DNA from 3 places in the Ethanoligenens sp. genome. Region 2 is predicted to be linked to each of the others. Evidence: riboswitches for the same ligand, from Rfam matches in the RefSeq annotation. Region 2 holds a riboswitch; each other region holds the start of a gene.
What was found. A riboswitch is a leader RNA that binds a small molecule or an ion and turns the genes downstream of it on or off. The one in region 2 is predicted to bind thiamine pyrophosphate.
Positions count from the first base shown of each region.

Region 1: another riboswitch for thiamine pyrophosphate. It lies ahead of ABF463_RS02870 (energy-coupled thiamine transporter ThiT); the one in region 2 lies ahead of ABF463_RS03540 (thiazole synthase).
Region 3: another riboswitch for thiamine pyrophosphate. It lies ahead of thiC (phosphomethylpyrimidine synthase ThiC); the one in region 2 lies ahead of ABF463_RS03540 (thiazole synthase).

Region 1 covers NZ_JBDNLG010000010.1:49,974-52,244, forward strand. Annotated here, with positions in the region: gene ABF463_RS02865 (ATP-dependent helicase) at 1-1,016, shown strand, start outside; TPP riboswitch at 1,300-1,411, shown strand; gene ABF463_RS02870 (energy-coupled thiamine transporter ThiT) at 1,456-2,112, shown strand.
Region 2 covers NZ_JBDNLG010000013.1:20,378-22,648, forward strand. Annotated here, with positions in the region: gene thiH (2-iminoacetate synthase ThiH) at 1-138, opposite strand, end outside; gene ABF463_RS03540 (thiazole synthase) at 154-942, opposite strand; TPP riboswitch at 1,041-1,145, opposite strand; gene ABF463_RS03545 (AAA family ATPase) at 1,195-2,271, opposite strand, start outside.
Region 3 covers NZ_JBDNLG010000050.1:8,276-10,546, reverse strand. Annotated here, with positions in the region: gene thiC (phosphomethylpyrimidine synthase ThiC) at 1-886, opposite strand, end outside; TPP riboswitch at 966-1,064, opposite strand; gene ABF463_RS08785 (ABC-F family ATP-binding cassette domain-containing protein) at 1,618-2,271, shown strand, end outside.

The DNA.
Region 1 (2,271 bases), on a different contig from region 2:
TCAAAGATATGATGGCCTATCTGTGCGTCATCAACAACCCGGGTGACAATCTGCATTTTTCGCGGATCGTCAATGCACCGAAACGCAGCATTGGCAGCGCAACCATGGCAGCCGTACAACAAATTGCTGAACAGACCGGACAAACATTATATGAAGTGTTCGATCATTGTCAGGAATATGAATATTTCTCCAAAAAAACAGCGCGTATCGAGTCGTTTATGAATTTCTTGGAACGGATGCGGGGGCAATGCGTGTTGGTTCCGCCGCACGAACTGATTCGCATGGTGATGGAGGAGAGTGGGTATCTTTCTGCCCTTGGGGATGACGACGAAGCAAAAAGCCGCAAGGAAAATTTGAGCACGCTTATTTCCAACGCCGCCGACTATGAACAGAACACCGATGAACCTTCTTTGGAAGGCTTTTTGGAAGAAGCAGCGCTGATGACTGATATCGACAACTATGACGGACAGGCGGATACTGTCGTGATGATGACCATCCATGCCGCAAAAGGGTTGGAATTTCCCGCCGTATTTATAGCTGGCATGGAAGAGGGCGTGTTTCCCGGACAGAGTGTCATGATTTATCCCGAGCAATTGGAAGAAGAACGTCGGTTGGCGTATGTGGGCATTACACGCGCCAAAAGTCGTCTGACATTGACCTGCGCCGGCTCACGCATGTTATTTGGAACGACTGTGCGCAATCGCCCGTCTCGTTTTCTGGATGAGATACCAAACAGCTTGAAAGACGCGCAGGATATGCGGCCGCATTTCGAGCGTCCGCAGATACGTCGTGCGGCACCTGTCGCGCCGGTCAAGTTAGATCGCCCCGGTGTATCCAGACCCGTACAAACCAAAATCGTGTTCGCACCAGGAGATGCCGTTGGGCATGGTACATTCGGTCATGGCTTAGTATTATCAGCAAAATCTATGGGCGGAGACACGCTGCTGGAAATCGCATTTGATACTTGCGGCACCAAAAAACTGATGGCCAATTTTGCCCGGCTGAAAAAACTTTGATACAATCACATCTCCCGTCCATCCTCATAGAATGGTAGTGTAGTGAAATTACATTACGCTTTAGGAGGATTTTTATGGCGGACAGCAAAGCTTCCCCCGCAAATTCCAGCGGGCACAAGACCTTTAAAGAAGCTGTGTGCATAGATACCCCGCGTGTGTACGATTCCTGCAGCGAATAACAATGTGCATGTTATAAGACATATGCCCGTCTTTGCCCAAAGGAAGCCTGCGAGAAGCGGTGTGCCTTTCTTGACAGAAGAAAACACATGTATTATAATTGGAAAACAATTGAATGGGGTGCTGAATGATTTCGGCTGAGAAGAAATGTTTTGATATTTCTAACCCAGAAACCTGATCCGGATAATGCCGGCGTAGGAATACGAAGACTTAACTGCGCCGGTTTTCCAGCGCAGTTTTTTGTATATTGGAGGTAAATACAATGAAAAATCAAAAACAAGCATTCAACAGGGGAACCAGAACCAGAATGAACGCAAGGACTTTGCGCTTGGTGGAAAGCGGAATATTAATCGCGCTTGCCGTCGTACTCAGTCTACTAAAACTGTGGCAAATGCCGCTCGGCGGAGAAATCACCTTTTGCAGTATGCTTCCGATTCTTATCGCCGGCTATAAATACGGCCCAAAATGGGGGCTACTAACCGGTTTTACATTCTCAATTATCAAACTGCTACTGGATGGAGGGTTGCTTTCCAGTTTTGCTGGTATGCACTGGCAAAGCATTGTGGGATCTGCATTTCTTGATTATATCATTGCGTTTTCAGCGCTGGGTCTCGCCGGAATTTATGGCAGAGGTTTTGTCAAGTTTCTGCTCGGTATAGTAACAGCAGTAGCCATTCGGTTTGTATCGCACGTCATCTCGGGTGTCGTTATTTTTTACGCATATGCGTTCGACGTGGGCAGTTTTCCAAAATCGCTCGCATTCTTAAAAGGACATGTATTGGCCTATTCTGTCCTCTATAATGCGTTCTATCTTCTTCCAGACCTTGCCATCTGCCTGGTCGTAGGGATTTTGCTCTATCGTCCATGCCGGTCACTGATCGAGCCCCAAGCCCGTTTTAGCCAGCCTAAATTTCACTGATGCTCCTCTTTACGCCTTCTTTCATATTGGGCTAAACATTGACGCTTTTGTACCCTTATATTCCCTCATTTTTGCTGTGCTGGATGCACCGTGCTGACATGTCCCCAGCCACTGTGATTTCCGCTATTATTAAATTTGCAAAAGGCCTCTTTTTTTTAT
Region 2 (2,271 bases):
AGAGAGCAATGTCAGAAAATCCAGCGGTTCCAGCGTGGATTTTCCAAGCACGCGTTGAACGTCTTGCCCGGTTGTGTTTTGCAGAAAACCGTGAAAGTCGAAATCTTTATAAGTCTGTATGTAGTCGTAAAAATCCATGACAAGCACCTCCTCTTATGCCAATGCACCCGTTTCACCCAAAAAACCCGTCAACGGGGAAGATGCATTGGCGACCACTGATGCGGAACCCAGCCCGCTGCGATAGGCCAACCGTCCCGCACGAATCGCCAGACCGAACGCTTCCGCCATGCCGACGGGGTCTGCCGCGGAAGAAATGCCGGTGTTGAGCAGAACGGCTGCTGCTCCCATTTCCATCGCGTCGGCGGCCTGAGATGGCGCGCCGATGCCAGCATCCACGATGACGGGAATGTCAATTTCGTCAATCAAAATCTGAATAAGGGCGCGTGTTTGCAGGCCGAGGTTGCTGCCGATGGGCGCACCGAGCGGCATGACAGCGGCCGCTCCTGCCTCCTGCAAGCGTTTGGCGCACATCAATTCGGGACAGATGTAGGGGAAGACTTGAAAGCCATCGTCTACCAGAATGCGGGTGGCCTTAAGGGTCTCCTCATTGTCCGGCAGCAGGTATTTCTGGTCGGCAATTACTTCGATTTTAATCCAGTTGCCGCACCCCGCCGCGCGTGCCAGACGTGCGATGCGCACGGCTTCTTCGGCTGTGCGCGCACCGGAGGTGTTGGGCAATAGTGTACAGTTTTTCGGTACAAATTGCAGCAGGTTTTCTTCCGTTGAAGACAGATTGACCCGGCGCAATGCCACCGTGACCACTTCTGCGCCTGCGGCTTCAACTACCTGCGAGATCATTCGGTTGTCGGGATATTTGCCCGTGCCCACAAAAATACGGCTATTGAGTGTTTTGCCGCCGATTTCAAATACGTCGGTTTTCATTGTGCAAATCCTCCTGCTTTGTCCTGTCCGCTGTTTACACGGAGTCAAGACATTCATACCAAATAAAAAGAGCCGCCCTTTCGGACAGCTCACAAAACGTACAACGACAGCAGCTTTCCTACGGTGGGTTTGACCACATCAGGTTCAACGGGTTAAAGGCGTTCGCCTTCTCTCAGCCACTCATGGCACCCCGAGCCTTGGCAATATTTATTATTTCTTTTAGTATACCCTTGTTGCATGGGTTTGTCAATTTTATTCACCGGATGAAACAGGCGATGGCTGCGATAATCCTCCTTCTACAGAAACATGGCTGCCGGTCAATCCTTTGTTCACAATGATTTTGCGGTCGATGCGCTCCTGCAATTCCGAGACATGGGAGATAATGCCCACCAACCGATGGTTTTGTGTCAGGTCGTGCAGGGTACGGATGGCTTGCTCCAGAGACTGTGCATCCAGTGAACCAAAGCCCTCGTCAATGAACAGCGTATCCACCTCTACGCCGCCCGCATATTGCTGGATGACATCCGAAAGTCCCAGCGCCAGAGAAAGTGAGGCTTTGAAAGACTCTCCGCCAGAAAGCGATTTTGCAGAGCGGATTTTGCCGGTATAGTGGTCGAGAACGTCAATATCCAACCCAGATTGTGAGCGGTTGTCTGCTGCTTCTTCTCGCCGCAGCAATTCGTACCGCCCGCCAGCCATCAACCGAAAGCGCTTGTTTGCTTCGGCCAAAATTTGTGTAAAATAGGCCGCTTGTACATATTGTTCAAACATCAATTTTGGTTTGCCGGGTAATTCGCCGCTGGCAGTGCGGGACAGGCGGCTGACAGCTCCAAATGCCCGCTGTGCCGCATCTTGCTCCCGCAGCAACGCCTGTAACGCCGTGAAAGCGCGCCGGTTGTTCTCCAATCGTCCCCGCAGGGTCTGCGTTTGTTCGACAGCCAGCGCTTTTTGTGCTTCCAGTTCCGTCAGTAGTTGCTGTATTTGCGCGGTATCCTGCGGCATTAGACTTTCCGTTTGCATTTCCAGGCGTGTGCGATCTGCCGCCGCCTGTTTGACGGCGTCCCGATAGGTTTCGAGTGTTTGCCGCAACGTATCAATCTCCGGCTGCGTGCGCAGTGCCGCACGGAACGCATCGATATCTGCGAACCCATTTTGCGCATAAATCTGTTGCAGTGCCGCCCGCGCAGTTTCAAGCGTCTGCTGCATTTGGGTGAGCCGCTGGGCATCGTTTTCCAATACGGCGCGACCATTTTCTAAATGGGTTCTGCTTTCCAGATAGGCTTTCTCCGCCGCATCCAGCGCAATTTTGTATTGCTGCCGTTCACTCTG
Region 3 (2,271 bases), on a different contig from region 2:
GGCCCAGTACGTAGAACGGCGCGCCGTGGCAGAGCCGTTTTTCCAACTGCACGTTGGCGGCCACTTCGTTCAGGCGCATGTGACCCGGCCCTTCGATCATCACCTGCACGTGGCGTGCCCATGCACGTTTGGTCAGTTCGCCCAGGGTCATCAGCTCATGAATCTGGCTGGCGTCGGTGGAATCCGCGATACAGCCGGGACGGCAGGCGTCGCCGAGGCTCAGTGTTACATCATATTTTTCACAGATGTCAAGCAGTTCGTCGAATCGCTCATAGAAGGGGTTTTCCGCATTTTTCAGCTGCATCCATGCATAGATGAGCGAACCGCCGCGCGAGACGATGTTGAGCTTGCGGCCGTTGCGGGCGAACGTGGCGGCAGTGCTTTGGTTGATGCCCGCATGTACCGTCATGAAGTCCACGCCGTCCCGGGCGTGCTGTTCGAAGACGCGGATGAATTCATCCGCCGTGATGTCCGCGAGATCTTTGTCATAGAAACCTACGGCATCATAGACCGGCACAGTGCCGATAGATGCGGAAGACATCTCGATGAGGCGGCGGCGGAACTCGCCCGTTTTTCCATAGGAGCTGAGATCCATGATGGCTTCAGCCTTGAGGTTGATGGCTTCCTTGACTTTTTCCAGCTCCGCGTCCATGTTGCAGCAGTCCTTGGAAACGCCGAGGTTGACATTGATCTTGGTTTTCATGCCCTCGCCGATGCCTTCCGGCACCAGCGACGTATGGTTCTTATTTGCCGGGATGGCGATGCGTCCGGAGGCAACACGCTTCATCAGCAGCTGCGGGTCCATTCCCTCTTTTTCGGCGACGGCGCGCATTTGTTCGGTCAGGATGCCCTGAGCGGCAGCATCCATCTGTGTGGTGTATGACATTATGCAGTTCTCCTCCATAGAATCGCAGGAAACCCATCAGAAAAGCGTCTGCCCGAAAGGCAGACGCTTGATACGCAACAGAAATGCTGCGTTTGCTTCCCTACGCCAGTCTTAACTAACAGGTTCAAAGGGTCAGGTTTTAACCTTCTCAACCGAAACGGTCCCCCCGCAAACAATATGTGATTGTCCTACGCACAGGCATACCCATGCGTATAATAAAAACAGTATAGCATACGTTTGCCTAAAAGTAAAGGCAGGCGGGCGGACTGTCCTTCTACGCGTGTAGGACCACACTGTTGAGTGTGTGCAGACAAATAATGACCCTGAATTTACCAATTTACTGTCCAGCATGTTTGGCAAACCGACACTGATACACAAGCGACCGTGCGCACCACCTTGACAATTGTTATCCCGTATTTTATAATACAAGCTGGTTGGCAGTGATTTGCTCAGCCAATTCATGAATGAAGGAGAATGCCTTTTGTCATCGGTTTCGGTATTTTTGGCAGTGAAGCAGCCTAAAAAGGGGTAAGTGCGCCCTTTTGGCTTGTTTGACCGCGGAAATACCCGATGATGGAGGCTTTTTGCACCGCAAAAGGTCGTCTGGCCTATGCGGTGTTTTTTGTTGTGTTTCCAGCGCAAACGGCCGAATTGCACGCCTTGCCATTGCAGTTTTAACTGAAATAACAGGATCAGCGGCGTTCCAGCCGTGCTAAAAGGAGATACAGACATTGAGTTTATTGGAAGTTACAAATCTTTCCCATACATTTGGGGATAAGGTCGTTTTTAGAGATACGGGGCTGTCTTTGTTTCGCGGAGACAAAATGGGCCTGACCGGCTACAACGGCGCGGGGAAGAGTACACTGCTCACCATGCTGGCGGGTATCACTATTCCGGATGATGGGCGCATTTTTTGGAACCCCAAGATACGGGTCGGTTATCTTGATCAACAGGCACAGATCAAGGATGCCGATTCGGTAGGAGCATATTTAAAAACGGCATTTCAGTATTTATATGACGCCGCGGCTGAAATCGAGCGATTGAACGGAATGATCGTTTCGTGCAAGGACGACGTAAAATTGCAGGAACTTTTGCAGCAGATGGGCGACGCGCAGGATATATTGGACAGCGGCAATTTTTATGCCATTGACAGCGATGTGGAAAAAGTGGCGGCGGGGCTGGGCATCAAAGCGTTTGGCTTGGATACGCCGGTCAGCAAACTGAGCGGGGGACAGCGCGCCAAAGTTATGCTGGCCAAACTTTTGCTGCAAACGCCGGATGTGCTGCTGCTCGACGAACCTACCAACTTCCTTGACCATGCGCATATCGAGTGGCTGGCAAAATATCTGGCTGCATTTAAAGGGTCGTTTATCCTGGTTTCACAT